DNA from 2 places in the Blautia sp. CAG:237 genome. Region 1 is predicted to be linked to the other one. Evidence: a T-box and tRNA genes for the amino acid it is inferred to sense, from the RefSeq annotation. Region 1 holds a T-box; the other holds one or more tRNA genes.

Evidence for each region. A T-box is a leader RNA that pairs with one kind of tRNA and senses whether it is charged. The one in region 1 lies ahead of proS (proline--tRNA ligase), so its partner is inferred to be a tRNA-Pro.
Region 2: it encodes a tRNA-Pro, which carries the amino acid that the T-box ahead of proS (proline--tRNA ligase) is inferred to sense. The anticodon was not compared.

Annotation. Positions count from the first base shown of each region.
Region 1 is NZ_FR886743.1:18,810-24,029, forward strand. It holds gene QZL69_RS08535 (CCA tRNA nucleotidyltransferase) at 1-1,008, opposite strand, end outside; gene proS (proline--tRNA ligase) at 1,010-2,443, opposite strand; T-box leader at 2,520-2,738, opposite strand; gene QZL69_RS08545 (LTA synthase family protein) at 2,819-4,726, opposite strand; gene QZL69_RS08550 (deoxycytidylate deaminase) at 4,740-5,220, opposite strand, start outside.
Region 2 is NZ_FR886711.1:74,933-80,152, forward strand. It holds gene QZL69_RS04385 (PD-(D/E)XK nuclease family transposase) at 636-1,463, shown strand; gene QZL69_RS04390 (amino acid ABC transporter ATP-binding/permease protein) at 1,821-3,146, shown strand; tRNA gene QZL69_RS04395 (tRNA-Pro) at 3,475-3,548, shown strand; gene QZL69_RS04400 (MATE family efflux transporter) at 3,859-5,208, shown strand.

The DNA.
Region 1 (5,220 bases):
AGCCCTTCTCACAGATTTCATCTGTCCCTCCGGTCTGTCGTCATGATAACGGATCAGATGGGAAACCTGCATGATCGTATCATTATCAAATTTCAGTCGGCGAAGGATCTGCTTCGACATCTCCTCACTTTTTACCGCATGCATTTTGAAATGATCCCGTCCGTTTTCGTCCGTGGTCTTCATAACCGGTTTCGCAATATCATGAAGCAGCATCGTCAGGCGCAGCACCTTGTCCGCCTCCACATAAAGAAGGCTGTGCAGGATATGCTCTCCAACGGTAAAGCAATGGTACGGGGTGTTCTGTTCCGTTTCCATGCAGCGGTCAAACTCCGGCAGAAATTCTTTCGTGATTCCTGTTTCATATGCCACACGGAGATAATCCGGATGCGGCGAGACAAGAAGCTTCACAAGTTCTGCCTGAATCCTCTCGGCACTGACATTCCGGAGATTCTGAGTCAGTCTGCTGATCCCCGCCTTCGTCTCTTCCTCGATCTCAAAACCAAGCTGTGCCGAAAAACGCACTGCCCTCATGATACGCAGTGCATCCTCATGAAAGCGCTCCAGCGGATCACCTACACAGCGGATGACCTTGTTCTGCATATCATCCATCCCGTGAAAAAGATCGACAATTCCCTCCTTCGGATGGTATGCCATGGCATTGATCGTGAAATCTCTGCGTTTCAGATCCTCTTCCAGACTGGAAGTAAACGTCACCTGCTTCGGATGACGGCCATCTTCATATTCACCGTCCACACGGTAAGTTGTCACCTCATAACCTTCCTTATCCATCATTACCGTGACAGTACCGTGCTGGAGCCCGGTATCTATCGTGCGTGGAAATAATTCCTTGACCTGATATGGAGAGGCAGAAGTGGTGATATCCCAGTCGTTGGGGCAGCGTCCCAGAATAGAATCCCGGACACAGCCTCCGACTACATAAGCCTCATGACCATTTTCATTTAAAACCCGCAGAATTTCTTCTGCATCGGATGGAATCGTTAATTTCATATTAGTATGCTCTTCCCCAGTAAACCATCTTCTTCGCCGGTTTTCCACAGCATACGCAGACATCGCTCAGATGCTCCTGTTCAAACGGCATACATCTGGATGTTGCCTGAACATCTTCTTTGATCTTGTCCTCGCACTCGCGGTTTCCACACCACATAGCTTTGACAAAGCCCGGTTTGTTGTTGATGGTGTCTTTGAATTCTTCGTAGTTTGTTGCAACATAAGTGTGAGCATCGCGGTGTGCACGTGCGCGCTCCAGCATTTCCTTCTGCATAAGATCAAGAACTTCCTGAACTTTGGACGCAAGTTCTTCAAAGGAAACGACATATTTCTCTCTTGTATCACGACGGCAGATAACAGCCTGTCCGTTCTCGATATCCTTCGGTCCACATTCGATACGAACCGGAATTCCTCTCATTTCCTGCTCTGCGAATTTGAATCCCGGGCTTCTGTCGGTGTCGTCTACTTTGACACGGATGCCAGCTGCCTTGAGTGCTGCAGACAGTTCATCTGCTTTCTCAAGAACGCCTTCTTTGCGCTGCTGGATCGGAATGATGACTGCCTGAGTCGGAGCGATTCTCGGAGGCAGGACAAGTCCGCTGTTGTCACCGTGAACCATGATGATCGCACCGATCATACGTGTTGTCATACCCCAGGATGTCTGGTGTACGTATTTCAGTGTATTGTCCTTGTCTGTGTACTGAATGCCGAATGCTCTGGCGAATCCGTCACCGAAGTTGTGGCTTGTACCGGACTGAAGTGCTTTACCGTCATGCATCAGGGACTCAATTGTGTAGGTAGCTACTGCACCTGCGAATTTTTCTTTGTCTGTCTTCTGACCTTTGATGACCGGGATAGCCAGAACTTCTTCGCAGAAATCAGCGTACAGGTTCAGCATCTGGATCGTTCTCTCCTCTGCTTCCTCTGCTGTTGCGTGTGCAGTATGACCTTCCTGCCATAAGAACTCTCTGGAGCGAAGGAACGGACGTGTTGTCTTCTCCCAGCGGACTACAGAGCACCACTGGTTGTATACCTTCGGCAGATCTCTGTGAGACTGGATATCTTTCTGATAGAAATCACAGAACAGAGTCTCAGAAGTCGGACGTACACAGAGACGCTCCTGAAGTTCGTTCAGTCCACCGTGTGTTACCCATGCTACTTCCGGTGCAAAACCCTCTACGTGGTCTTTCTCTTTCTGAAGAAGAGATTCCGGAATGAACATCGGCATGTATACGTTCTGTACACCTGTCTCTTTGAATCTACGGTCAAGTTCGTGCTGGATGTTTTCCCAGATCGCATAACCTGCCGGTTTGATCGCCATGCATCCTTTTACGCTTGTGTAACCGCACAGCTCTGCTTTTTTTACAACGTCAGTATACCACTGTGCGAAATCTTCTTCCATGGAAGTGATAGCTTCTACTAATTTCTTTGCCATGATTTTCTCCTTTTCTGTAAATGATTTTATATCAGATCAGAGGCTTCTGTATATAAAAAAAGTCCTCTGATCCCGGTAAAGGGACCGAAGGACTTCGGCGGTACCACCCTAATTAGCAACTCCTGTATGCCAGAAAAAAATTGCTCTCTCAAGCTCCCTTAACGCTGGATCTACGCTGCACTTCACTTGTACAGAGCTCCGAGGCCGGTTCCACGATTCGCGCACAGAATCCTCACACCATATGGATTCCTCTCTGAGATTGCTCCTCATGTACTATTCTCTTCATCGCCGTTATCTTATTTATGCCAGAAAACTTCTGCATATTTGATATTTATTCTATTCGAAATATCTGGTGATGTCAAGAGTGATTTTACCTCACTCAACTGTAAAAGCACTCTCTCTGATCTGTTTTTTCTCAAACTGGTTATTATACTGCAGAATCTGATATTCGTTCAGAAGGGTCTGGTATTTCTCCGGAAGATCGTCCATAGTATACCAGTTTCCGTCTTTATCACACACTGCACCCACTCCGATGATCGGAAGTTCCTCTTTCAGATTGGCAAGGAACTGTTCATATTCCGTAAGCTGAACACCCGCTTTTTCGAGCATGCTGGATCCGAGGTAATTGCAGCTGATATCCTCTTCTTTTGTCTCAGACGGGTAATTTGTCCATATGATATATGGTGTAGTGTAAGTTATCTGAGATTCTATAGTTTCCAGACTGCTTTTCTTTTTGCCAAGGAGCTGTTCAAAAAAGCCATCCTCAAGCTGCGGCCAGTGATCTCCGAATATGACGATCATTGTTGGTTCGTCAACTTTTTCAAAATATGTGAGAAGATCCTTAAACGCGAGATCCGACTGTCTTGCAAGTGACAGATAGGTTTCTGCATACGGATATTCTTCATCATAATTTAATTTGACATCCGGTTCATAGTCTTCTCCATTTGTAGTTTCATCATAACCGCCATGGTTCTGCATCGTCACACAGAATGTAAAAAGCTTCTGATCCTCTTCTTTATCCTCATACATCTTAATTATTTTGTCATAGACAGTCGCATCACTGTAATAATGTTTACGGACTCTGTCACAAAATTCATCGCCCCAGTTCTCTATACTCAGGAATTCATCAAATCCCATTCTCACATACACCTTAGAGCGATTCCAGTTGGATGCATTGTTCGGATGCATTGCTACAGGTTCATAGTCCTGTGACCCCAGGATATCTGCCAGGCCATACTCCGGATCCCTGACATAAAGTTCATATGGCTGGCAGGCTGCTGGGAAAAACTGAATACTGTTTCCTGTCAGAGCCTCATATTCGGATCTCGCTGTTCCACCTCCAAATGTCGGTACATGCAGCTTACCATACGTCACATTCTTATTCAGGCTGTGAATAAATGGCAGAATTTCTGTATCCGTCTGAAGGTCACCTGTACTTTCAAAATCCGCAAGACTTTCATTCATGATCATGATAATATTCTGCGGAACAGTCTGGTTTCCTGCAGCTGTTTTCTTCTCTTCGGAAGTTTCTTTCTCATTTTCTGCCAGGATTTCATCTACTTTCTGCTGTGAATAACCATCTGGCTTTTCAACACTGATGTACCGCGCCTCAAGTAAAAGTGTGTATAAATACCCTTTCTGAGTATAGTCTTTGTTAACATTCCAGAGATTAACTCCCTGTGCATTCTTGAGAAGTGGAAGTGCCTGCACTGCTACAATAAAAAGTATTACCAGACTTCCCATACGGCAGATCAGATTTTTCCTGCTCTTTTTTCCAAGTTCCAGTTTCTGGAATACAAACTGGAAGATAAGGAATGCCGCCTCAAAAAACAGTATTATTTTGAGATGCCGCGGTACCGTGAAACTGTAATTTCCCATTACATCCGCTGCTGTTCCCATTCCCAGAACGTCCAGCAGCATAAATGCCTGCCCACGGAACATAACGACATAATAATTTACCAGTGTAATTACAGTCAGCAGTACTCCATATACCAGTACTGCCCATCGAATCTTCCGAAAGATGAGGATCAGTACAAAAAGCACTGCTATATAGATCCACATATTTTTTATGACATAATCTACCGGAATTTCTGTCAGTGATTTTACAACATTTCTGAACATTATATGTCCCAGTTGTTTCTGACCGCTCAGCCAGGTGATCATCTGCACAGCACAAAACATAACTACCGGTGATGCCACCAGCAGTAAAACACTTATAATATATCCGGGCAGGGAAGTTCTGCTTCCGGACTTAGCCTGTATGCTCTCTTTTTCTTCTTTCAAAATTTTCTCCTGTTCAGACAGTCAGATTGATCTCTCTGCCTGTCCGTTTGTATTTATAGTAACGTACTCCTGCCGCATCCAGCATTCGCTTGGACGCGATCACAGATGGTGTATTCTCGTATTTGTCACAGTCATAAACGATCGTCTTGATACCGGACTGAATGATTGCCTTGGCACATTCATTACACGGGAACAGGGAAACGTAAAGTTTCGCCCCTTCCAGGCTTCCGCCTCTGTAATTCAGAATCGCATTCAATTCGCTGTGCGTAACATACAGATACTTCGTATCCAGTGGTTCACCTTCCCTTGCCCACGGAAACTCATCATCAGAACAGCCCTTCGGAAATCCATTATAACCCATTGAAAGAATCTTGTTATCCTCACTTACGATGCAGGCCCCCACCTGAGAATTTGGATCCTTCGACCGCATGCCTGAAAGCATTGCCACACCCATAAAATATTCATCCCAGGAAATATAGCCTTTTCTTTTTTGA
Region 2 (5,220 bases), on a different contig from region 1:
TTGAATCTACTTGATTGTGGGTTGGGCCATTTTTTTATGGGAATTTTGTGGATTCGGATACCAATAGAAATCAGATCTATACAAACCATCCCCAGTCCCAACCAACAATCTGCGTGTCCACAGGACACCCTACCCCATACAAAACCCAAGACTCAGGGAGCCACAGCGCAACCCAGAATCCCATTCATACGAAAATCTCCCGACCTGAAACACCAGGAGAATTTTTCAAAGGGCACCCCACACGACAAAATTTCCGTCCAACACCCAGCCCAGGGGTTGTCAGGGGACGGGCGACGTCCCTTGACGGTCTTCTTACGCCACCCAGGCGAAAAATCCCCCGGACAAAAGGCAAAAAATAAAAAAAGTAGAAACAAATATTTACCTAACTTTATAAAAAGTTTCGTTGACCAGAAATATAATTCCTGTTAAAATTAAGAACATAAAGTACTATAAACAAGGAGTTGATACAGAAAAAACTTCATCTGCACAGAGGACAAAAATTTTCTGAAACAAAAACCCAAAATTAAAAATACATTCCGATAATACTCTAAAAAAATACATTTCAAGCTGATAAAAAATTACATAAAACACACTGCAAAATTATTTTATCATTACGAATGGAGGACGTTATCGAAATGGGAACCACTGGTATAGCTCCAGATAATGAACTGGAACAGCGCTACATAAGATACAAAGACGTAATAAAAGAACTTACGATCATGAATGATATCTTCATGCGAAATGTACTGAAGAAACGCGAATGTGCAGAATATATTCTGCGTATCATAATGGAAATGAAGGACCTGCAGGTTGTGGATCACATTGTCCAGAAGGATTACAAGAATCTACAGGGCAGATCAGCAATTCTTGACTGCGTGGCAAAGGACGATAAAGATAAGAGATATAATGTAGAAATCCAGCAGGAATCAGAAGGCGCATCGCCGAAAAGAGCACGCTATCACAGCGGCCTGCTGGATATGAACACATTAAATCCGGGTCAGGATTATGAGGAGCTGCCGGAGAGTTACGTGATCTTTATCACACGAGATGACGTACCAGGAAAAGGTCTGCCGATTTATCATGCAGATCGGGTCATCGAAGAAACGGGAGATATGTTTGGAGATGGCGCACATATCATATATGTAAACTCCTCAATTCAGAACGAGGACACAGACCTGGGACGATTAATGCATGATCTGCATTGCAAGAACGCAGATGAAATGTATAGTGAAATCTTGTCAAAACGAGTATCAGAATTAAAAGAGACAGAAGGAGAGACGGGTAGTATGTGCGAAGCATTAGAAGAATTGATGAAAGAAATGCGTCAGGAGTGCGAAATAAACGAACGCAGAAAAACGGCAAAAGCTCTTTTTCAGAGGGGAATGTCAATAAAAGAAATCGCCGAAGTCATCAGCGAAAAAGAAGCCACCGTAGAGAGTTGGTTGGAGGCTGCCGGGCGGTGAGGAAGAAAATGTAGAAAGCTGGCTGGAGGCTGTCGGGCAGTAATGAAGAGAGCGTAGAAAGTCAGCAGCAGGTTGCCAGGTGGTAATATAAGTTGACTTTAACTAACCACATGTGTTAGCTTCATAGAAGGTGAGTTAGCGTAAAGTAACCATCCCGGCACCCACCCAGGCCGATGATACCGAAATAGCAAGGTTGCATCGATTTATGTACTTATTCTATTTCTCGATGCCTATTATGCCCGATATGTAAAGTTTACGTCATCGATTTATACGCTTGCGTGGCGTGCTGCATTATGTGGAACAGTACTGCAATCATTTTATTGCGTTTAAACTGCTGGCGATCACCCGGCAGCAGGGGTGTTTGCACTGGCGGCATATCTGGTTGTGGGCGTTGTGATCCCGCTCTGGAATGGCAGAAGAGGCGGCGGCAGCGGTATGAAATTCCGTACGGAATTTGGCAAACTGAACAGTTTTGTGCTGGATTCTCTGCGTGGTCTGGACGAGACGATCCAGTACCAGCAGGGCGCGAAACGTGCGGATGAGATGCAGGAGAGGTCTGACGGACTGGCGGGGATGCAGAAGAAGTTGAGCGAGATGGAAGGAAGCCAGAGATCAGTGACGAATCTGGTGATCCTGATCGCGTCTTTCGGAATGCTGTTTTTGACGCTGAATCTGTATGGACAGGGCAGTATCGGATATGACGGAGTGCTGACCTGCACGATCGCCATGATGGGCTCCTTCGGCCCGGTTGTGGCACTGTCAAGCCTTTCCAATAATCTCAACCAGACGCTTGCAAGCGGGGAGAGAGTGCTGTCGATCCTTGAGGAGAAACCGCAGGTAGAGGAAGTTGAGGGCGAGTGGATGCCTGGTGCACAGGCGTGCAGGAATGTGACTGCTGATGTGCAGAGTGGTGCAGGGCAGAGGAAGTCTGCTTTGGTAGTGGATGGTTTAAAACGGGATGCTGCCAGTGCATCTGATGGAGTGGGAGTGTCTGCGAAGCAGGATGTTGGTAATGGTGCTGCAGGATGGACATTTTCTGGCGCAGATGCGGAGCATGTGACGTTTGCATATGATAATGAAGTGATTCTGGACAATTACTCACTGGATATTCCGGCAGGAAAGATCCTGGGGATCCACGGGGCGAGCGGTTCTGGTAAATCCACACTTCTCAAGCTGTTGATGCGTTTCTGGGATGTGAATTCCGGCGCGCTCCACGTAGACGGCGAAGACGTGCGAAAGATTCCTACAAAGCATCTCCGCGACATGGAAAGCTACGTGACACAGGAGACCCACCTGTTCCATGATTCCATAGCCAACAACATCGCAATCGGCAAGCCGGGCGCGACGCGCGAGGAGATCATGGAAGCCGCCCGCAAAGCGTCCATCCACGACTTCATCATGCGCCTTCCCAAAGGCTACGACACAGAAGCAGGCGAACTCGGAGACACCCTCTCTGGTGGCGAAAAACAGCGAATCGGCATCGCCCGCGCTTTCCTTCATGACAGTCCATTCCTTCTCATGGACGAACCGACCTCAAACCTCGATTCCCTGAACGAAGGCATCATCCTCAAATCCCTCAGAGAATCCGCAGAAGAGAAGACGGTGGTTCTTGTACCACACAGGAAATCCACTATGAATGTGGCAGATGTGGTATTTGAGATGAAAGATTTCGCCCCAATATAACGCTATCTCCGGCGCTCCTATCGCCGAAGAAATAATATCCCCGCCCCGCGGAGCCTCACCCCGCGGGCGGGGATATATTATTAGAGGAAGTAACGGGCAAAATGCCTCATTTTATAGGAGATCTTGACGACTGCCGCGATAATTTGCGAAACTCTCAAAGCATGTTTCTTGTAGTTCGAATAATACAAACAAAACACACGATACAATCACTTATATTCCAACAGAAAATTTTTTTAAATTTTTTCAAAAAACCTGTTGACAATTCCGATACCCTATAATATAATATGTCTTGCGTTGAACGACATAACAAATTTAAACAACGAAATAACGAAGTGTGGCTCAGTTTGGTAGAGCGCTGCGTTCGGGACGCAGAGGTCGCAGGTTCAAATCCTGTCACTTCGACTAACGATGAAGGAATTCCTTATTTTAAGGAGTTCCTTTTTACGTTGTCATAGAAAAACAAAAAATTCTCTCTCAAATCTTTATGTCGAAATTTGCGATGACAACAATATTCCGATCTTTGCGATGACAGCCAATACCTTTGCAAGCGACCGCAAAAACTGCCGCGATGCGGGAATGAACGGATATATCCCGAAACCTGTCAGCATCAAGGACATTACGGATACTTTGAACGGAAGTATACATCAGTTATAATTTTACAGAAATCATGAGGGACGAGCGATCGTCCCTTTTGTGAAGAAAAGAGGAAAAAATGGTTACAGACCTGACAAAGGGACATCCGGATAAAACGTTATGGCGTTTTTTGCTTCCGATGATGTTCAGTGTGGCTTTTCAACAGATATACAATATTGCGGACAGTATGATCGCGGGAAAATTTGCGGGAGAGGATGCGCTGGCTGCGGTTGGGGCGTCTTACCCGATCACTGTTATTTTTATGGCATTTGCTGTGGGAATGAACCTTGGGGCATCTGTGATCGTATCAAGACTGTTTGGAGCGGGTGACCGCAAGGGTGTGAAGCGTGCTGTCACGACGGCTTTTGCCTCATCACTGAGCCTTGCTGTGATTCTGACAGTGTATGGATATTTTTTCTGCCGCAATATGATGGAATGGATCCACACGCCACAGAATATCATGCAGGACGGTGTGCTATATCTTAAGATTTATGTGTTTGGACTGATCTTTCTGATGCTGTACAATGTCTGTACGGGGATTTTTACTGCACTTGGTGATTCCAGGACGCCGCTGTGGTTTCTGCTTGGATCATCGGCAGGAAATATTGTCCTGGATCTTCTGTTTGTGGCGAAACTTCACTGGGGCGTAGCCGGTGTTGCATGGGCGACATTTATTGCACAGGGGATTTCGGCGGTGCTGGCGCTTGTTACATTGCTGGTGAGACTGCAGAAGTTTGCAGGAAAGGAAAGAGTGCCGCTGTTTGACAGGAAACTTTTTGTACAGATCCTTGCAATTGCGGTACCGAGTATTCTGCAGCAGAGTGTTTTGAGCGTGGGTAACCTTTTTGTCCAGGATATTGTAAACAGATATGGGTCAGCAGTCGTTGCAGGATATTCCGGGGCGATCAAACTGAATACATTTGCGATCAATATTTTTATGACGCTTGGTTCCTGCCTTTCGAGTTATACGGCACAGAACATTGGCGCAGGAAAACAGGAGAGGATTCCGATGGGATTTCGGACAGGGCTGAAACTTTCGGAGCTGACAGCACTTCCGTTTGTAGTCCTTTATTTCGGACTCGGCCAGCAGATGATGGGACTTTTCCTGAATGCAGAAAGCTCAGCGGCGATCCATGCGGGTGTGATGTTTCTTCGGATCGTCTCGCCGTGGTATTTCATGATCGTGGTGAAACTTATGACAGATGGGATCATCCGTGGTTCCGGGGCAATGATCTACTTTGTCATCGCGACGATTCCGGACCTGATTCTTCGAATCGGATTTGCACTGATGCTTTCGCCCAGATTTGGAAGTACGGGAATCTGGATGGCGTGGCCGTTCGGGTGGATCGCAGCAACTGTATTGACGATTATTTTCTATCGGAAAGTAAAAAATGGATATGGAATGAGAAATGCCGCTGGTCAGAAATGACTGGCGGTGTTT